One region of the Streptomonospora arabica genome, then DNA from elsewhere that is predicted to be linked to it. Evidence: predicted binding sites of a transcription regulator. Region 1 holds the regulator's gene; each other region holds the start of a gene.

The links. Region 1 encodes LexA, which represses DNA repair genes until DNA is damaged. Its sites were predicted from a motif close to TCGAACANNTGTTCGA; they were not measured.
Region 2: ABD284_RS10275 (DUF6504 family protein) is a predicted target of LexA. The motif match lies at 3,558-3,573, and genes of this name have one in related genera.
Region 3: ruvC (crossover junction endodeoxyribonuclease RuvC) is a predicted target of LexA. The motif match lies at 3,451-3,466, and genes of this name have one in related genera.

What each region holds. Positions count from the first base shown of each region.
Region 1 covers NZ_BAAAQI010000018.1:67,166-73,971, reverse strand. The annotation lists gene ABD284_RS21950 (1-phosphofructokinase family hexose kinase) at 1-5, shown strand, start outside; gene ABD284_RS21945 (LysM peptidoglycan-binding domain-containing protein) at 374-1,030, opposite strand; gene lexA (transcriptional repressor LexA) at 1,366-2,133, shown strand; gene ABD284_RS21935 (alpha/beta hydrolase family protein) at 2,416-3,492, shown strand; gene ABD284_RS21930 (hypothetical protein) at 3,588-4,358, opposite strand; gene ABD284_RS21925 (hypothetical protein) at 4,562-5,215, opposite strand; gene leuS (leucine--tRNA ligase) at 5,219-6,806, opposite strand, start outside.
Region 2 covers NZ_BAAAQI010000005.1:14,531-21,336, reverse strand. The annotation lists gene ABD284_RS10295 (hypothetical protein) at 1-34, shown strand, start outside; gene ABD284_RS10290 (DivIVA domain-containing protein) at 419-1,210, shown strand; gene ABD284_RS10285 (M48 family metallopeptidase) at 1,423-2,454, shown strand; gene ABD284_RS10280 (TetR/AcrR family transcriptional regulator) at 2,534-3,172, opposite strand; gene ABD284_RS10275 (DUF6504 family protein) at 3,586-3,858, shown strand; gene ABD284_RS10270 (hypothetical protein) at 3,936-4,247, opposite strand; gene ABD284_RS10265 (NUDIX hydrolase) at 4,753-5,223, opposite strand; gene ABD284_RS10260 (class I SAM-dependent methyltransferase) at 5,266-5,898, opposite strand; gene ABD284_RS10255 (anti-sigma factor antagonist) at 6,007-6,378, opposite strand; gene meaB (methylmalonyl Co-A mutase-associated GTPase MeaB) at 6,692-6,806, opposite strand, start outside.
Region 3 covers NZ_BAAAQI010000013.1:56,017-62,822, reverse strand. The annotation lists gene ABD284_RS18955 (hypothetical protein) at 1-31, shown strand, start outside; gene pdxS (pyridoxal 5'-phosphate synthase lyase subunit PdxS) at 240-1,175, shown strand; gene pdxT (pyridoxal 5'-phosphate synthase glutaminase subunit PdxT) at 1,267-1,875, shown strand; gene ABD284_RS18940 (YebC/PmpR family DNA-binding transcriptional regulator) at 1,872-2,621, shown strand; gene ABD284_RS18935 (DUF4282 domain-containing protein) at 2,826-3,374, shown strand; gene ruvC (crossover junction endodeoxyribonuclease RuvC) at 3,495-4,061, shown strand; gene ruvA (Holliday junction branch migration protein RuvA) at 4,070-4,681, shown strand; gene ruvB (Holliday junction branch migration DNA helicase RuvB) at 4,695-5,783, shown strand; gene yajC (preprotein translocase subunit YajC) at 6,030-6,428, shown strand; gene ABD284_RS18910 (adenine phosphoribosyltransferase) at 6,582-6,806, shown strand, end outside.

The sequences.
Region 1 (6,806 bases):
TGTAGCGACGCCGCGGGACGCGTCAGGCCGGCGTCCTCCCGGCGCGCCGGGCAGGGCACGTCGGCCGCCGGGGGCCGCGGCCCCCGGGGCGTTGCCACGGGCGCTCGGCCCGCGCCGACGCCGGTGCGGGCCGCCGACGGCGCCGTTCTGTCGCAGCCCCCTGCCATGATCATTCCGTCATCGGGCAGAGGCCACGACCGGGAGGAAGCCGAGCAGTGGACGCCGAGCAGGAACGCGGTCCCGCCGCCGCGCACCCCTTCCATCGCGCCGGGCCTGTCGCCCCCGCCCCGAACCGCGGACGGTGAGGGCGACGGTGGCTGCAGCGGCGGCGGAGGGCGCTCGGGCCGGTGCGGTGCCGCGGCCGCGGCACCGGCTAGAACTCGGGCATCACGAGTTCCTGGCCGGGCTCGATCTCGGACTCGCTGAGGCCGTTCACCTTCACGATCTCGTGCACGGTGCTGCGCGGATCGTCGCCGGGACGCACACGTTCGGCGATCGACCACAGGGTGTCACCGTCGCGGACGACCACGGTGGGAGGCGCCTCCTCGTGCAGCGCCGACTCCGCGGGCGCCGGGCCCGTGGCGGAGGCTCCGGCGGTGCCCACGGCCAGCAGCAGGCCGGCCAGAAGGGCGGTCGCCAGCGCCGAGACCGCCGCGCCCACCACGACGCGCCCTCGGCGCGTGAGGCGCTCGTTCCACAGTTCGGCTGCGGCGCCGAGCACCGGAGCGGGGCGCGGTGCCGGGACGGCGGCCGGGCGCAGAGCCCGCGCCGGGGCCGGTGCCGCCTGCCGCGGACGCCGGGCCGCCCTCGGCGGGGCCGCCGCGGCGGCGCTCCACTCGGGCAGCTGCCGCGCCCAGTCGAACAGCGCGCCGTCGTGCGCTCCCGGGAACGGGTCGGCGCCGGAAGCGCCTTCGCGTTCGGCCTCCTCGGCCGGCGGCGCCTGCGGCGGGACCACGGAAAGCCGCGCGCGCCGCGGCAGCCGGACGGCGGGCCCGCGGTCATCGGTTCGTGGGGTGTCGGGCCAGGTCAAGGGGGATTCGAACGCAGTGGCGGATTGAGACGCTGACATAGTCATGGCCGCACAGTCCTCACCTTCGTACGCCAGTTCGTTAGAACTAACGTTCGATTCCTACCGCATTCGAGCGAATTTTTCAGCACCATCTCGAACGTTTGTTTGATATTGCCGTGTGCACGCAGTAACGTTGGACATGTTTCGCTGCGGTATCGGCGACGCCACGTTCAGTGGCTGAACACGCGCTACCGCTGCCGAACACTGATCGACCGGCTGGTCCCTCGAGTCGGGGGATCCGCCTGACGCCCGCCGATAGCCGCACCCAGAACAACCGACCGCCGAGGAGGCCGGCCGTGCCGGAGGAGAACCACGGAACCCAGGAACCTCACACGGGCGGGGGGTCCGTCACCGCGCTCCGGTCCGCTGCCGCTCCACCCGCCGATTCTCAGGACTCCGCTGACAGCGCCGAGGGGGCGCCGCAGCTCACCGCACGCCAGCAGAGCGTGCTGAACTGCATCCACCGCTATGTGCGGCAGCGCGGATATCCACCGTCCATCCGGGAGATCGGCGACGCGGTGGGGCTATCGAGCCCGTCCAGTGTGGCGCACCAACTGAAGGTCTTGCAACGCAAGGGCTACCTCTACCGCGACCAGAACCGCCCACGAGCGGTCGAAATCCGCATTCCGGGCCAGCCGCCGGTGCGCTCCTGGGACCAGCTGGAGGAGACCCCCGAGGCCGACGAGTCCCGCGCGACCGCCGTCCCGGTGGTCGGGCGCATCGCGGCGGGCGGCCCCATCCTGGCCGAGGAGTCCATCGAGGACGTCCTCACGCTGCCCAAGCAGCTCGTGGGCGAGGGCCGGCTGTTCATGCTCAACGTCGTCGGCGACTCGATGGTCGACGCCGCCATCACCGACGGTGACCTGGTCGTCGTCCGCCAGCAGCCCGAGGCCAACAACGGCGACATCGTCGCGGCGATGCTCGACGACGAGGCCACGGTCAAGGCGTTCAAGCGCGACTCCGACCACGTGTGGCTACTGCCGCGCAACGACGAATACGAGCCCATCCTCGGCGACGACGCCACCATCCTGGGCAAGGTGGTGGCCGTGCTCCGGCGCGTGTGAGCCGCCGCCGCGTCGGCATAACGAGTTCGCCTCGCTTTGGCACGGGTTCGTGATCTTCGCTGTAGATCACGAACCCGTCGCCTTTTCGGAACCCAACGGTTATCCCTGACCCCGCCCCCGCACCGATCCCCCGCCCTACGCCGCGACGGCGGCTCCGCGCCAGGGACCAAAGGCCGAATCCTCGCGTGCCGCCCGACGCTCAGGGCCGCCCGGCGCGCCGCACGCCGCCGATCCCCGGCACACCCCGCACCCGCGGGCGCGGCGGGCACTACGGTAGGGACCATGCCCGTCCGCTCGCCCTTGCGCGCCGCCGCCGTCTCCGCGCTCCTGGCGGCCCTCCTGGCCACCGGCTGCAGCCCCGGAACCGACGACTCCGGGCCCGCCGAGCCGCCCGGCATCCGGCCGCAGCAGAGCGAGGTCACCTTCCGCAGCGGCCCCGACACCCTGCACGGCACCTTCGCCCTGCCACCCGGCGGCGGTGGCGACCTGCCCGCGGCGCTGATCGTCTCCGGCAGCGGCCCCACCGACCGCGACGGCAACAGCCCGGGGCGGCCCGACGCCGGCACGAACAAGAACTTCGCGCGCCTGCTGGCCGACATGGGGGTCGCCTCCCTGCGCTACGACAAGCTCGGCAGCGGCGAGACCGGCATGGCCTCGCGCGAGGAGGACGCCGCCGTCGGCTACGGCGTCTTCGCCCAGGAGGTCGCCGACGCCTACGCGCACCTGGCGTCGCGGCCCGAGGTCGACCCCTCGCGGCTCATCGTGCTGGGCCACAGCGAGGGCGCCCTGTTCGCGCTGCGCGCCCACGAGATCGTCGAGGAGCATCCGCCGCGCGCACTCGTCCTCGCCGCCCCGCCGGGCCGCCGCTACCTCGACGTCGTCGACCGGCAGATCACCGAGCAGGTCCGCAGGGCCGAGGCCGCCGGCTCCATGGACTACGCCGCGGCCGACCAGGCGCTCTCGGACGTGCGGACCGCCGTCGCCGGAATCCGCGACGGCGACGAACTGGAGGAGGCCGACCTCCCGCAGGGCTTCGGGGGCCTCTTCGCTCCCCGGTACCAGGACTTCCTGCGCCGCATCGACGCGATGGACCCCGTGCGCCTGGCGCGCGGCCTGCCCGCCGGCACCGCAACGCTCGTCCTGTGGGGCACCGCCGACTCGCAGATCGCGCGCGGCGACGTCGACCGCCTGATGACCGGGCTGCCCGACGGCGAGCGGGCCGACATCCCCGGCGCCGACCACGTGTTCCGCAGGTACAGCGACGCGCCCGGGGCGGAGGCGCTCGACTCCCGGCGCCGCTTCTCCCCCGACGTGGCCCCCGCCCTGCGCACCTTCCTGGAGTCCGAGACCGGCCTCTAGCCGGGGTGTGTTCGATGATCGGCGGTTCAGCCGGAACACGGCGCCCGACCGGCACCGCGTGCGCCCGGCAGTGGCGGGCGCGTGCGGCCACGGCCTCAGTAGTCGCCCTTTTCGATCTCGGCGGTGACGGCCCGGGCCAGGGACTCGGCGTTGGCCAGCGCCACGTCGGCGGGGATCGACTCACTGGCCTGGTAGTCGACCGCGGCGGTGTGGCAGGCCATCGTGTACAGGTTCGACAGCCGCACCGCGGTGCAGCCCCAGTCGAAGCCCTGCACCGACTCGCTCCAGCCCTTGGCCTCGTCGCCGAGCCCGGACAGCTTGTGCGGAGACGCCTTTCCCCGCGCAGCCGCCTCCAGCGCCGTAGACGCGGCCTCGGTCCCCGGCCTGCCGGTGCGGTCGGCGTAGCGGACGATCACCACGCGCGCGGCCGCGGGCACCTCGGAGGCGGTCTGCGGCGTCTCCCAACGGCACTCGTAGCCTTCGCGGCGCTCCGGGTCGAAGTCGGCGATCCTGCGGCTGAGCTCGGTGTCGCGCGCGGGGACCAGGCCGTCGAGGACGCCGCCGGGCACCACCGAGCAGTCGGGCGCCGACTCGTACTCGCCGCCCGGCGCAGAGGTGAGCGAGACGATCGCCCACACGCCGGCGGCGGCCAGCACCAGCACGACGACCGCCAGTGTGGCCACGACCGCGGTGGCGCATCCGCGGCTCTGCGCCGGTGCCGAGGAGATGGGCTCGGGCTGGGCGGCGGCGCCGAACGGTGCGGGAGGGCCGGGCGGCGCGGGCGGCCCGTGGCGTTCCGGCGGGCCGGGCGGCCCGGGCACTCCGCCCGGCCCGTGCCCGGGACCGCCCGAAGGTGGCTGGGCCATGCGTGCCTCCCTGTACTGCCGTCCTCGTGGTGCTCGGCGCGCGGGGCGCAACCCGGCGGCGCTGCGGCGCCCAGTCACGCTACTACCCGCGCGGGGGCGGACTCCCCCGCCCGCCCGGCAGGCGAACACGCGCCCCCGCCGACAGCGGGCGTGCGACCGGCAGCGCGCGCGGCCGCCCGCGGGACCGGACCCGGCGGGGCGTCCTACAAGGAGTCGGCCACCCGCTCTGCGGCGGCCACGGCGCCCTCGCGGGCGGCGGCGTAGTCCATGCCGCCGTCTCCGGCGTCGCCGCCGTAGAAGACCTGGATGAGCATGTTGTCGCGGCGGAAGACGACCTCGGCGGAGGCGGCGTCGGCGGTACCCGGCCAGACCAGCGCGCCCTCGCCCAGCTCGGAGACCGGATCGGCGCCCTCCAGGTCGCCGATGGGCGCCAACTGCTCCAGCCGCCGGCCGGCGGCGCGGGCGCCGCTGACCTCGCCGGCCTTGTCGGTGAAGTGGGCGGTGAAGTCCAGATGGAGCGAGCGCGGCGGGGCGTCGTCGGCGCCCACCGAAGTCCACACGCAGGTGGAGCTGTCCGCGTTCTCCATGGGGCCCTGCCGGCTGGTCTCCAGCTCGGCGCCGGGCACCAGCTCGGTCACCGCCTCCTGGGGCACCGCCGAGCAGGCAGGCGCGGAGGCGTAGGTGTCGGCCTCGTCGGCCTGTTCGGCCGGCTCGCCGCGCCCCACCAGCAGACCGGCGGTGACCGCGACGGCCACGACCAGGACGGCCCCGGCCCCCGCCGCGATCCACAGCCGCCGCGCAGAGCCGTGCCGCTCGCCGCGGACCCGCTGGTCCGGCGCGCGCCCGTTCCCCGCCATCGGTCAGGCCACGACGACGTTGACGAGCTTGGGTGCCTTGACCACGACCCTGCGGACCTCCTTGCCGCCGATGAAGCCCTGCACCTTCTCGGAGGCGAGCGCGAGCCGCTCCAGCTCATCGGGTTCGATGTCGGGGGCGACCTCCAGCTTGTCACGGACCTTGCTGGAGACCTGGACGACACACGTGACCGACTCCTGTGTCAGCAGTTCGGGCACCGGGGTGCGCCAGTTGCCGACGGCGACGGGGCCGGTGTGGCCCAGGCGCTCCCAGCCCTCTTCGGCGGCGTAGGGCGCGAACAGCGACAGGGTGGTCGCGACGACCTCGGCGGCCTCCCGCACGGCGGGGTCCTTGGCGCCGGGGCCGGAGTCGATCGCCTTGCGGGCCGCGGTGACCAGCTCCATCAGCCGTGCGACCGCGACGTTGAACCGGTGGGCTTCGACGGCCGCGGTGATCTTGTCCAGCGCCTGGTGGGTGGCCTTGCGCAGCGCCGCGTCGCCGTGGGCGGGGTCGGTGCCCGGCGCGGAGGCCGCCCCGGCCTCGGCCATCACCTTGAAGGCCCGGTTCAAGAACTTCAGCGAAGCGGCCGGCGAGACATCGGCCCAGTCGATGTCGTCCTCCGGCGGGCCGGAGAAGATCACGGTCAGCCGCACGGCGTCGACGCCGTACCTCTCGATCTCCTCGCCCAGGTCAACACCGTTGCCCAGGGACTTGGACATGGCCTTGCCCTGGTTGATGACCTGGCCCTGGTTCAGCAGGCGGCGGAAGGGCTCGGTGAAGGACACCATGCCCATGTCGTAGAGGACCTTGGTGAAGAAGCGGCTGTAGAGCAGGTGCAGGATGGCGTGCTCCACGCCGCCCACGTACTGGTCGATCGGCCCCCACTCGGCGACCTTGTCGACGTCGAAGGGCGCGTCGTCGACCTGCGGGGAGCAGTAGCGCAGGTAGTACCACGACGAGTCGACGAAGGTGTCCATCGTGTCGGTGTCGCGCTGGGCTGCGCCGCCGCACGAGGGGCAGGCGGTCTCGACCCAGTCGGAGGCGGCGGCCAGCGGCGAGACGCCCTTGGGGGCCAGGTCGGCGCCCTTGAGGTTGTCGGGCAGGCGTACTGGAAGCTCGTCGTCGGGAACGGGGACCTCGCCGCAGGCGGGGCAGTGCACGATCGGGATGGGTGTGCCCCAGAACCGCTGCCGCGACAGCAGCCAGTCGCGCAGGCGGTAGTTGACCGCGGCGGCGCCGGTGCCGCGCTCGCCGAGGATCGCGGTGATGCGCTCGATCGCCTCGCCCTTGGACATCCCGTCCAGCGGGCCGGAGTTCATCAGCCGGCCTTCGCCCGCGGTGGCGACACCGGTCTCGGCCGGGTCGCCCTCGCCGGTCTCGACGACCTCGCGCACCGGCAGCCCGAATGTGAGCGCGAAGTCGAGGTCGCGCTGGTCGTGGGCGGGGACGGCCATGATGGCGCCGTGGCCGTAGTCGGCCAGGACGTAGTCGGCGGCCCACACGGGGATGCGCTCGCCGTTGACCGGGTTGACGGCGTAGCGGCCCAGGAAGACGCCGGTCTTCTCGCGCTCGGTCGACTGGCGCTCGATGTCG
Region 2 (6,806 bases), on a different contig from region 1:
CGGCCCGGACGGCACGCGCGGCTCCGGCGCCTGATGGGACGTGCCGAGTCGGAAAGACTCGGTGCCGCAGCCGCCGGCAGGTGAGCGCTTCCGACACCGGAAGCCTTCGGCTTCTGTTCTACGACCGTGCCCCTGCCGGCCGGCCGGGAGGCCAGACCGCTGATGGGCGGCGTGCCCGCCCGAAGGGCGTGAGCGCTGGATCCGTCGGGCCGCGCGCCGTGTCTTCCGCAGGCTGCATGAAGGCGTCTGAGAGGCCCGGAGCGGCGGCGCCCGCGCGGATCGGCAGCCGCGCCCGCGAGCGGGGACCGGACGGCGCCTCCGGAGCCGGCCCCGCGCCGACCCCGCGCGGCCGGTTTCGGCAGCGCCGAGCGGAGTGGTCTTCGCCCACGTTCGGCCGAGGAATCGGCACAATGTAGCCATGCCTCTGACACCGGCTGACATCCGCAGCAAGCAGTTCAACACGGTGCGCTTGCGCCCGGGATACAACGAGGAGGACGTCGACGCCTTCCTCGATCGGGTGGAAGCCACGCTCGCGGGCCTTCACGGAGGTCCGCGCAACGCGCCGCCCATGACCGCAGAGGAGGTGGACGGCGCGAAGTTCCGGACCACGCGGCTGAGCCCCGGCTACGACGAGGACGAGGTGGACGCCTTCCTCGACGTCATCTCGGCCGAGCTTCGGAGGCACGGCCTCGTTCGCGCCTCCGAGGCGGCGTGGCCCGGGCCCGCGGGGCCGTACGGACAGGGGCCGCAGCAGGGCCCCTACCCGCCGCACGGGCCGGGCCGGCACGGCCCCGGACCCCAGCACGGCGCGGGGCCCGGGGGCGGCCCCGTTCCGCCGCCTCCGGGCCCCGATCCGATGGCGCCTCCGCCCCCTCCGCCCGGCGGCGCGCCGCCCACCGGACCGCCTCCCTCGGCGCAGGGCGGACGGCCGCCGATACGTCCGGAGGACATCCGCAACCAGCAGTTCTCCACAACCCGGCTCACCACCGGCTACAACGAGGAGGAGGTCGACGCCTTCCTGGACAGCGCCGAGGCGACGCTGGAGGCCCTGATGCACGGCCGCCGCGAACGTGCACCGCTGACCGCCGCGCAGGTGGACCGCGTCAAGTTCTCCACCACACGCGCCCGACCCGGTTACGATCCCGCCCAGGTCGACGCGTTCCTGGACTTCCTCGCCCAGGAGTTCCGCCACTACGAGGGCACTCAGTAGCCCGGGCGAGGGCGCGCGGCACCGGCTCCCGGCCGTGCCCGCGCCGCTCCGTGCGCCCTGCGCCCCGCGCGGATCCGCTCCGCCGAAAAACCTCGCTCTCCGGACACGCTCGAATTGCCGAGCCTTCCATCCGATACAGAAAGTAATATGCGATAACTTGACGCACACGCGCGTGTCGCGACCGGCACGGCGATCCGGAGGAGGGCAGCACCATGACGCAAACGGCGGCCTCCGGCGACGGTCAGCGCCGCCTCCCACCGCGGCGCTCCGCCGCTCGTACCCGCGCGCCGCGCGCGGCCGCCGCCCGCGCTCCCGCGCAGCTCGTCCGGCGGGACCCGCAGCTGCGGCCGGCGCGGGCGGGCGCGGGGGCCGGGCACGCGCCCGCACACACGCCGGTGCGGCCCGCTCCGGTGCCGGCCGGTTTCGGTCCCCGTGCCGGTGATGCGGCGCCGAACGAGCCGCTGGCCGTCTCCCGGCACCCCTGGGAGGTACCGCTGACGCTCGCGGCCGTCCTGGTCACCTGCTGCGTGATCGGCGCTGCCGTCCACACGCTGTGGACGGGTGAAGGCGCGGCCCTCTGGGCGGCCGGGCTCGTGCTCGCGGGCATCCCCGGCGGCTGCTGGGCGGCGGCCGGCCTGCGGCACGCGCGCCGCCGGGCGCAGTCGGTCCGCATCTCGCCCACCCAGTTCCCCGACGCCGACCACGCCATCCGCCGGCTGAGCGCCGGCATGGGGCTGGCCGGCGCGCCCGACGCCTACGTCTACCCGGCCGCGAGCGCCGGTTCGCGGGCCTGGGGCATCGGACACGGCAGGCGCGGCTACATCGTGGTGCCCGGCGACCTGTTCGACTCCGACGGCCGGTTGCGCGACCCCGACGCCCTGCGCTTCGTCGCCGCCCACCAACTGGGCCACATCGCCGCCGGCCACGCGTCGTTCCACCTGCGGGCCGTGACGGCGCCCGCCCGGCTGGTGCCCGTGCTCGGCGCCGCGCTGTCGCGCGCCATGGAGTACACGGCGGACAACCACGCGCACGCGTACTGCCCCGAGGGAGTGCACGCGGTCCGGCTGCCGGCGGGGGGAGCCCGCCTGTACACGCAGGTGAACATGAGCGAGATGGCCGAGCGCGCGCGCACCGACCGGGGACCGTTCGTGTTCCTCTACAACCTGCTCTCCAGCCGGCCCGCCAACACCAAGCGGATGGCCGCCCTGCGCGACCGCTCCCGCCCGGGGCGCCTCTTCTTCTGACGGTCCACGCCCCGGTGGCCGGGGGTCGCGGCCGTCCACGGGGGCGGGGTACCTCCGGACCGGGGGCGCGCCTGCCCGTTCAGGCGCCCGAGCCGGGCCCGGCCGGGCGGAGCTCGGCCAGAAGGAGCTCGGCGAAGTAGGCGCCGACCTCCGAGCCGGTCAGCTCGCCACCTGCGCGGTACCAGGTGCTGAGGTGGTGCACGGCGCCGAAGTACTGGGTGACGGCGATGTCGGCGGGCACGTCGGTGCGGAACACGCCTTCGCGCTGGCCCTCTTCGATCATGCCGCGGAAGCACTCGTGGTACCGGCGCCGCTCCTTGCGCACGGCCGTCAGCCGGTCGTCGGAGAGCATGTGCAGCGACCGGAAGAAGATCCGGGTGTCGTCGAGGCTGTCCACAGTGGTGTGCACGACGTCGGCCGCGGCCTTGCGCAGGCGCTCGCTGACCGGGCCCTCGGCGCCGGCGAACCTGGTGAGCCGCTCCGTCTGCATGGAGAGCACGCGCTGGTAGATCGCGTAGAGCAGGTCCTCCTTGGACGCGAAGTAGTGGTACATCGCCCCCTTGGTCACTCCGGCGGCCGACACCAGCTCCTGCACGGAGGTGCGCTCGAAGCCCTGATCGGCGAAGAGCCGGGTGGCCACCGAGAGCAGCCGCTCGGGAACCGCGCGGCCGCGGTCGGGTGCGGTCGCCGACCGCTCGGAGCCGTCCGTGTTGTGCATGCGCCTTCCCGTCTGCCGAGTCCTGCGCACCGTGGCGCACGTTCCAGCATAGGCATACCATCCGGTCGGTCTCTGGACGCCCGGCCGACCGCCCCGCGAGGAGCGGTCGGGCCGCAACCGCTTCCGCGACACGGCAGGGGGCACGCCCTCGCCGCCGCCCGGGAGCCCTCCGCGGCCCCTCGCGGACCGCCGGCGACCCTCGGCCCGCGGCGCGACACGCCGAAGCGCGGGCGCCGACCGGCCACCCAAGCGACGGTGTATCAGCCGGTCGCCGGGGGTCGTGCGCATCACCGAACCGGCGGTCGACAGCGCGCCGCCCGGCGGCGGACCCCGATGCGGTCCTAAGGTAGTGGCCCGCCGCGACACGCCTCCGGCGACTGTCGACTCGAACGCATGTTCGATACACTGGCCGGGTGAGTCTTTACAACGAACGGATCGACGTCAGATCGACCACCGGCGGTCACCCGGCGTTCTTCGCCTGGCGCGACCGCACCTACCGTGTCCGGCGCGTCATCGGCGCCTGGGGATCGCCGGACGAACGCGCCGCTCGCAGCGCCAAGGCCGCGGCCGCCGACATGCGGCTGGTGCGCGTCGCCGCCGAGTCCCCTGACGGCGAGCTGAGCATCGCCGACATCAGCTGCGACAACACCACCGGCGACTGGACGATGCGCCGCCTGTGGGGCTGATCGGCCACGCGCCCGGCCGCCTCGCGTACAGCGGCCGGGCGGCACGGCCGCGGGCGGCCGCGCTCGGACGGCCCGCGTCACACCTCCAGTTCGGTCTGTCCCCGGCCCGCCCGGGTGGAGCGGCGCCCGCCGGCCCGCCTGAGGCAGCGGCGGCAGGTCACCGGGCTCTCGGTCGGCCGCAGGCGCAACGGGTCGGCGGCGGCGCGGCACACGACCGCCGGGACCCGCACGCCCACCCACGTCGTCTCCTCGACCGCGTGGACCACCGAGGAGGCGCCGATCGTCGCCCTGCCGCCCGACAGCTCGCGCCTGCGCCGGGCCAGGACCGCGGCGAGATGCTCGACGTCCGCCCCGGAGGTCCCGGGATCGTCCTTCGCCGGTCCGCTCATGGCACCAGCATCGCGCACCGCGCCGACAGCCGGAGCGCGTCCCGCCGCGCGGGTCCGCACCGCCGACCGGCGCGGGCCGCTGCGGCAGGGACCGGTACCGCCCTCGCACGGCCGGGGAAGGAGTCGGGGCGACTCCCTGCCGGCGGACGAGAAGCAGCAAGAGTGGTGCCGGGGCGCCGCGCAGGAGGGCAGCGACCGGGCGAACACACACCGCGCTTGTTTCCACCCTGGTCGGACGTGGTGCTCCCGCAGACCGACGGCGCGTTCGACGGTCCTTCCCACGTCACGGCGCGGTGCCCGGCCCCGGTTCGTCGATCCCCGTGGAGGCCCGGCGACCGCAACCGGGGTCGGGGCGCACCGGCGGGACAGGCCGCCCTCGCGCGGACGCTGCGAAACCCCTGCCGCACCCGCGCCGGACTCGACCGCCCCGGCTGCCCGGGGCCGCCCCCAGGGGCGGCGCGGGTCCTCGGCTGCGGGGCGGGCCGAGCGAAGCCGGGTGTGCAGGCTAAGGCGCGGTGTAGTACGCGGGTCCCTCTTCGCGGGCGTGGGCGATGCGGCGCATGATCCGCTCGTTCATCGGGGGCAGCCGGTCGGGGGCGAACCAGCCGACCTCCAGCGACTCCTCCTCGTCGGGGCGCGCGCTCCCGCCCACCGGGCGGCACCGGAAGGTGACGTCCATGAACTGCACCCGGTCGCCGTTTCCGTAGGTGAACGGCGGCTCGGTGACGACGCTGGCGATCCGCTCGCAGACCACGTCGACGCCGGTCTCCTCGGCAACCTCGCGCACGAGGGCGGCGGCCGGCTGCTCGCCGGGCTCCAGGATGCCGCCGGGCGTGCTCCAGGCCCCGTCGTCGGCGCGCCGGTGCAGCAGGATCTCCCCCGACTCCGCGATGACCACGGCGGTCACGCCCGTCAGCCAGAGCAGCTCGTGTCCCACGTGCTTGCGCAGGCGGAGGATGAAATCGGGTGTGGGCATGGCATCGAGGCTACCCAGCGGCGGCGCCGGCCGGCGCCGTGCTCACCCGGCGAGCGGGCGCCGGTAGACGAGCGAGTAGCGCCAGAAGAGCAGGCGCCGCACGCGGGCTCCGGGCAAGTGGCGCCGGGCCGCGAGGCGGACCCCGCGCAGGCTCATCCGGGGCTCGCGCATCGGAACGGGCGCCTCGGCCGCAGGGCTGGGGACACCGGTGAGGGTGCGGGCGGCGAACAGGCCGGCGCCGATCGCCCACTGCGGAGCCAGGGCGGCGGCCCCGGCGGCGTGGTCGGCCGCGGTCTCCTCGCGGTAGAGCCCGAGGACGGCGAGCACGCCGCCCGGCGCGAGCCCGTGGGCCATCGCCCGCACCGACTCGGCGAAGTCCATGTGGTGGAGGCTGGCGACGGCGGAGACGAAGTCGTAGGCGCCGGCCGCGATGCCGTAGTCCGCCAGGGCCGTGTTGGTGTGCTGCACGCCGAGCCGCCGCGGTGTGCGCTCACGGGCCTCGGCGATCATGGCCGGGTCGGGATCGACGGCCTCGACGCGGGCGCACCGGGCGGTGAGGCGGCGGGCGAAGCGCCCCGTCCCGCAGCCGACGTCGAGCGCGCGCACGCAGTGGCCGGGCACCTGGCGCAGCAGATACTCGTGGTAGTGGACGTTGTGGTCCCACGGGAAGGGCAAGGAGACTCCGAGTACGGCGCGGGCCCGTCGGCCGCACGGCACGGCGGCGGCCCCGGAGTCCCGGGGCGCCGCGCGCCGCGGCGCGGTCGTCCATGGGGTGCGGGGGGTTCAGCCCGCCTGCTGCTTGCTCTCCAGCAGCTCCATGGCGTTGACGGCCGCCGAAACGGAGTTGTGGACCGGAACCTGCCGGTGCAGGCCGACGAGGCGGACGACCTTGGTCACCCGTTCGTTCGGCGCGGCCAGCGCAAGGCTGCCACCGTGCTCCTTCACAGCCCGGTAGGCGTTGATGACGACGTTCAGGCCGCTGGAGTCCATGAACTCCAGCCCCGTCAGGTCGAGGATCAACCACGGACCGTGCTTGTCGATCGCGGACAGGACATGTTCGTGGAGGTCGTCGGCGGTCGCGATGTCGAGGTCGCCCTCGACGCTCACGATCACGCTGTGGTTGTCGACCCGGGTGCTCAGCCCAAGCCTGTGCACGTTCACTCCTCCCAGCCCCACGTGTCGATGAGGGGTCCCCTTGCTCACCCTACGGAAAACAGCGGATTTCGGTAGGGGTCCATCCGCGTTCTGTTGCGGCGGCGGCCTTGAGCGGGAGGGTTCGCGACCCGGCCGACGCCGATGAACAGGACCGCCGGAGAACGGCCCCTGCTCCCGTAAACCTTCGACCACATACGGTATTAGGCCTACCGCCCTGCGGGAATGCCGTCTCGCAAGTATTTTCTCCACAACCGGGACGTTCCAGACCCGGGGCCATTGTGGCGTGTTTCACTCCCCACACACAACGCCGCCTTCACGGGCTAAGCGGAGGATGTGATGAATCATGCCCTTCGTCCGATTCGTCCCCGCGCCCCGACGCGGCATCCCCCTGCCCCGCTGCGCCTCCGGCGCCGAAGTCGGCGAGGATC
Region 3 (6,806 bases), on a different contig from region 1:
CGACGAGCCGCCCTCCGCCGAGCACCTCTAGCGGAGCGGCCGCACCGGACTCCGGCGGGCAGCCGTCCGCTCCGCGCGCGGGCGCCGGCGGAACAGCGAACGGGCCCGCACTGTTGCCACCACAGAGCCATCCGAACGGGTGAACTACCATGGAAACCGGGACAGCACCGGCGGCACGCCGCTGACGTGCCACGTCGACCTACCAGCGCGCACCGGGCCGCCCGCCCCGGTCCGCCCGAATGACTAATTGGGAGTCCGCAACCGTGACCAACACCGTTGACACCCCGGCAGGCAGCGCCGTCGGTACCACCCGCGTCAAGCGCGGGATGGCAGAGCAGCTCAAGAACGGCGTGATCATGGACGTGGTCACCCCGGAGCAGGCCCGGATCGCCGAGGACGCCGGTGCCGTGGCGGTCATGGCCCTGGAGCGGGTGCCCGCCGACATCCGCCGGCACGGCGGTGTGGCCCGCATGTCCGACCCCGACATGATCGACGGCATCGTCGAGGCCGTCTCCATCCCGGTGATGGCCAAGGCCCGCATCGGCCACTTCGTCGAGGCCCAGGTGCTGGAGTCCCTCGGCGTCGACTTCATCGACGAGTCGGAGGTGCTGACCCCCGCCGACGAGGCCCACCACATCGACAAGTGGGCGTTCACCGTCCCGTTCGTCTGCGGCGCCACCAGCATCGGCGAGGCCCTCCGCCGCATCGCCGAGGGCGCGGCCATGATCCGCTCCAAGGGCGAGGCCGGCACCGGCAACGTCGTCGAGGCCACCCGCCACATGCGCGCCATCCGCAGCGAGATCGCCCGGCTCGGCACCCTCGACGAGCCCGAGCTCTTCGGCGCCGCCAAGGAGATCCAGGCGCCCTACGAGGTCGTCAAGGAGGTCGCCACGCTCGGCAGGCTGCCCGTGCCGCTGTTCTCCGCCGGCGGCGTGGCCACTCCCTCCGACGCCGCGCTGATGCGCCAGCTCGGCGCCGAGAGCGTCTTCGTCGGCTCGGGCATCTTCAAGTCCGGCGATCCCGCCAAGCGCGCCGACGCCATCGTCCAGGCCACCCTGCACTACCGCGACCCCGAGGTCATCGCGAAGGTCTCGCGCGGCCTCGGCAACGCCATGGTCGGCATCAACCTGGACGACCTGGAGGAGTCCGAGCGCTACGCCGGACGCGGCTGGTAGCCCCGCCGGCGCCGCCGGCGCGGGAGCGCCCCGCGCCGGCGCAGCGCTGCGCGTGCACCGGCGACCGAGAGCCACCGAAGCGAGGAAGCACGTGTCCGCGACACCCACCGTCGGCGTTCTCGCCCTGCAGGGCGACACCGCCGAGCACCTGCGCGTGCTCGGCGGACTCGGCGTCCCGGCCGTCCCCGTCCTCCACCCCGAGGACCTCGACCGGGTCGACGGGCTGGTCCTGCCCGGCGGGGAGTCCACCACGATGTCGAAGCTCGCCGCGCGCTACGACCTCGTCGAGCCGCTGCGCAAGCACATCGGCGACGGCATGCCCGCCTACGGGACCTGCGCCGGCATGATCCTGCTGGCCGACCGCATCCTCGACGGCGCCGCGGACCAGCAGACCCTGGGCGGGCTCGACATCACGGTGCGGCGCAACGCCTTCGGGCGCCAGACCGAGTCCTTCGAGGCGGGCATCGACCTCGACGGCGTCGGGGGCGACCCCTTCGAGGCGGTCTTCATCCGCGCGCCCTGGGTCGAGGCCGTCGGCGAGCGCGTGCGCGTCCTCGGCCAGATCGCCTACGGTGAGCGGGCCGGTAGGATCGTGGCGGTACGACAGGGCGGCCTGCTGGCTACCTCTTTCCATCCCGAACTCACCGGTGACCCGCGGATACACCGGCTCTTTGTCGACATGGTGAAAGGACAGGCATGAGCGGCCACTCCAAGTGGGCCACCACCAAGCACAAGAAAGCCGCCATCGACGCCAAGCGCGGCAAGCTCTTCGCCAAGCTGGTGAAGAACGTCGAGGTGGCGGCGCGCACGGGCGGCGGGGACCCGGAGGGCAACCCCACCCTGTTCGACGCCATCCAGAAGGCGAAGAAGAGTTCGGTCCCGCTCGACAACATCGAGCGCGCCCGCAAGCGCGGCTCCGGCGAGGAGGCCGGCGGCGCCGAGTGGCAGACCGTCATGTACGAGGGATACGCCCCGGGCGGCGTCGCCCTGCTCGTCGAGTGCCTCACCGACAACCGCAACCGCGCCACCTCGGAGGTGCGCGTGGCGGTCACCCGCAACGGCGGTTCGATGGCCGACGCCGGCTCGGTGTCCTACCTCTTCAGCCGCAAGGGCGTCGTGCTGGTGTCCAAGGAGGGCGTCAGCGAGGACGACGTCACCCTCGCCGTGGTCGAGGCCGGCGCCGAGGACGTCAACGACCTGGGCGAGTCCTTCGAGGTCGTCAGCGAGCCCGGCGAGCTCGTCAACGTGCGCACCGCCCTGCAGGAGGCCGGCATCGACTACGACTCGGCCGACACCTCCTTCCTGCCCAGCGTCGAGGTGCAGGTGGGCGAGGAGGACGCCAAGAAGGTCATGCGCGTCGTGGACGCCCTGGAGGACTCCGACGACGTGCAGAACGTCTTCACCAACGTCGACATCCCCGACGAGATCATGGCGAAGATCGGCTAGCGCCCGCGCCGCACACACCTTCGCCGCACGCCCCGCACCCGGAGACCGGACACGGGGCGTGCGGCGTTTCGCCCCCGCCGCCCGGCGGGCCCGCGCCCGCCGCGGCCCCCGCCTCATCCGACAGCCCGGCGCCCCCTCGCCGCGCGCGATAGAGTGGCCACTCGCCGAAGCAGTCAGCACCGCCCCCCGTGAGGAAAGCTCCTGATGAATCCCCCCGGCGAGAACCCCTACGAGCCCGGCCGCCCCGACTACGGCGGCCAGTACGGACAGCCCGGCCCGGACACCCCGGGCCCCTCCGGCGCCGGCGGCTACCCGGGACCGCAGCCGGGGCAGCCGGGCACGCCTCCGCCGCCCGGCGCATCGGGGCCCCAGCAGGGCTGGCAGCAGCCGCCCCAGCAGCCCTACGGCGGCCCCGGGGGGCCCGCACCCGCCGCACCGCCTCCCGCGGCCGACGGCGCCGGCTTCTTCGCCGCGCTGTTCGACCTGCGGTTCCGCAGCTTCGTCACCACCCGGATCATCCACGTCCTGTTCGTCCTCTGGCTGGTGCTGATCGCCATCGTCACCCTCAGCGGCGTCGTCAGCTCCTTCGGGCTGATGGGCTTCAGCCCTCTGACCGGGCTGCTCACGCTGCTGGGCTCCCTGGTCGGCGGCGCCGTGGCGGTGCTGCTCACCCGCGTGGGCCTGGAGGTGCTGATCGTGCTGTTCCGCATCAGCGAGGACCTCACCGCGATCCGCTCCCGCAACGGCATGTAGCCCGGGCTTCCCCGGCGCACCCCCGCCCCCGGCCCGTGTCCCCCGAGCGCGGTGGAGCCTGCGGGCGGTAGGCTCTGCGAACGGACGTTCGAGGCCCGGGCCGGAAGGGAGCCGCCGACCATGCGCGTGCTGGGGGTCGACCCCGGGCTGACCCGGTGCGGGGTGGGGGTCGTCGACGGCTCCGTCGGCCGCTCGCTGACGCTGGCCGCCGCCGGTGTGGTGCGCACCGACCCCGGGAGCGACCTCGCCGAGCGGCTGCTGGGCGTGGAGCGCGGCGTCGAGCGCTGGCTCGACGACCACGCCCCCGACGCCGTCGCCGTCGAGCGGGTCTTCGCCCAGCACAACGTCAGCACGGTCATGGGCACCGCGCAGGCCAGCGCGATCGCCATCACCTGCGCCGCGCGCCGCGGGCTGCCGGTCGCGCTGCACACGCCCAGCGAGGCCAAGGCCGCCATCACCGGAAGCGGCCGGGCCGACAAGGCGCAGGTCCAGGCCATGGTCGCGCGGCTGCTCGGCCTCGACGCCGCGCCCAAACCCGCCGACGCCGCCGACGCGCTCGCCCTGGCCATCTGCCACATCTGGCGCGGCGGCGCCCAGGACCGCATCGCCCGGGCCCAGCAGGACTTCGCCCGCAAGGTCGAGCTCGCGCGCCGCTCGCGCCGCGCCCCCGACCCCCAGGGAAGGTGACCTTCGCAGTGATCGCGTTCCTCAGCGGCCGGGTGGCCGCCCGCGCCGGCGGCACCGCCGTGATCGAGGTCGGGGGTGTCGGCATGACGGTGCACTGCACACCGGCGACCCTCGCCGGACTGCGGGTGGGCGAGCACGCCACCGTCGCCACCTCCCTGGTGGTGCGCGAGGACTCGCTGACCCTCTACGGCTTCGCCGACGACGACGAGCGCGACGTGTTCGAGCGCCTGCAGCAGGCCGGCGGTGTGGGGCCGCGGCTGGCGCTGGGCATCCTGGCGGTGCACACCCCCGACGCACTGCGCGCCGCCGTGGCCGCCGAGGACACCGCCGCCCTCACCCGGGTTTCGGGCATCGGTCCCAAGGGCGCCCAGCGCATCGCTCTGGAACTGCGCGACAAGCTCGGCCCGCCCCCGGCCGCCGACCCCGCCCTCGCCGAGTACGGCGCCGCTCCCGCCCCCGAGGCGCCGTGGCGTCCGCAGGTGGTCTCGGGCCTGGTCAACCTGGGCTGGTCGGCCAAGGACGCCGAGGCCGCGGCCGACGCCGTCGCCTCCGAAGCCGCCGACACCCCCGATGTGGCCGTGCTGCTGCGCAGCGCCCTGCGCCGCCTGAGCCGCGCCTAGGAATGGCGAAACCATGAGCGACTACGAGCGGGACGCCGTCTCGGCCGACGCCGACACCGACGAGCGCGCGCTTGAGGGTGCGCTGCGGCCGCGGCTCCTGGAGGACTTCGTCGGCCAGGAGCGCGTGCGCGAGCAGCTGAGCCTGGTGCTGCGCGGCGCCCAGCGGCGCGGCCGCGCCCCCGACCACGTGCTGCTGTCGGGCGGGCCCGGCCTGGGCAAGACCACGCTGGCCATGATCATCGCCGCCGAGCTGGGAGCGCCGCTGCGCATCAGCTCGGGGCCGGCGATCGAGCGTTCCGGCGACCTCGCCGCCGTCCTGTCGACCCTGCACGAGGGCGAGGTGCTGTTCCTCGACGAGATCCACCGCATGGCGCGTCCGGCCGAGGAGATGCTCTACGTCGCCATGGAGGACTTCCGCGTCGACGTGATGGTGGGCAAGGGCCCCGGCGCCACCGCCATCCCGCTGGACGTCGCCCCCTTCACCCTGGTCGGCGCCACCACCCGCGCGGGCCTGCTGCCCGCGCCGCTGCGCGACCGCTTCGGCTTCACCGCGCACATGGACTTCTACGCCGCCGCCGACCTGGAGCGCATCCTGCACCGCTCGGCCGGCCTGCTGGGGGTCGAGGTCGACGGCGACGCCGCCGCCGAGATCGCCGGGCGTTCGCGCGGCACACCCCGCATCGCCAACCGGCTCCTGCGGCGGGTGCGCGACTACGCCGAAGTGCACGGCGACGGCCGCCTCACCCGCGACACCGCCTGCGCGGCGCTCGCGCTGTTCGAGGTCGACGGTCACGGGTTGGACCGCCTCGACCGCGCGGTGCTGGAGGCGCTGTGCGGCAAGTTCCGCGGCGGGCCGGTGGGTTTGTCGACCCTGGCCGTGGCGGTGGGGGAGGAGCCCGAGACGGTCGAGGTCGTGGCCGAACCCTTCCTCGTGCGCTCCGGTTTCGTCGCCCGCACCCCGCGCGGGCGGGTCGCCACCCCCGACGCCTGGAGCCATTTGGGCATCGCGCCGCCCCCCGACGCCGCCTTCGGCGCCGCCGCTGCCGCCGACAGCGCGGCCGCCCCGCGCGCCGCCGAGGCGCCCGGAACAAGCGGCTCCTAGCCGGTCCGGTCCCACCGGCCCCCGGCTCCGGAACCGGGCCGCCGACACCGCGGTGAGTGCCCGGGCGAAGCCGGACCGCCGGTAGGTAAACTGAGTGCCGGACCTTGCGAAACGGCAACGATGCCCACGGGCGTGCGGCCGATGGGAACACGCGCCGCCTGCGGAGCGTTGACCTGCGGCGGCGACAGCCGCGGACACGGCCCCGCCACCGGCGTGGCGGCGCGGCCGCGAAGGTCGGAACAAACGATGGAAGGACACCCCGTGCTGGCTCAGACAATTTTGGCCGATGGCGCCCAGGGACAAGGCGGGCTCCTCGGGATGATCCTGCCGTTCGTGCTGATCGCACTGGTCTTCTGGCTGCTGATCCTGCGCCCGCAGCAGAAGCGCAAGCAGCAGGAGTCCAAGATGCAGGGCGAACTGCAGCCGGGTGTCGAGGTGCTGACCAAGGCGGGCTTCTACGCAACCGTCGTGGAGGTGCGCGACAGCGAGATCGAACTGGAGATCTCCCCCGGCACGCGGATCCGGATGCTCAAGGCCGGCGTGGGCGACGTGGTCCGCCCCAACGACGGCGTGAGCGACGACACCCCGGTCGAGGACCGGCCCGACTTCCCGGGCAACGACGACAAGAACGACGGCCCGAGGTAGCAGGCGAAGCGACCGCACGGGTCCCCGGGGCGGGCCCGTCGCCTTCGCGTGTCCGCGCCCGCCCCGTGCCGCCCGAACCGCCGGCCGGGTCGGGCGCCGCGCGGCCCCCCGAGCCGCCGTGCCCACCGACCAGACGAGGAGACTCCCCCTGCCATGCCCGCTGACCTGAGCGCCCTCATCAAGGCCGGCCTGCGCGACGTTCCCGACTTCCCCGAGGAAGGGGTGGTCTTCAAGGACATCACCCCGCTGCTGGCCGAGCCCTCCTCGCTGCAGGCCGTCGTCGAGGGCATCGCCGCGCGCTACGAGCAGGCGGAGGTGGACGCGGTGCTCGGGCTGGAGGCCCGCGGTTTCATCCTCGCCGCACCGGTCGCCCTCGCG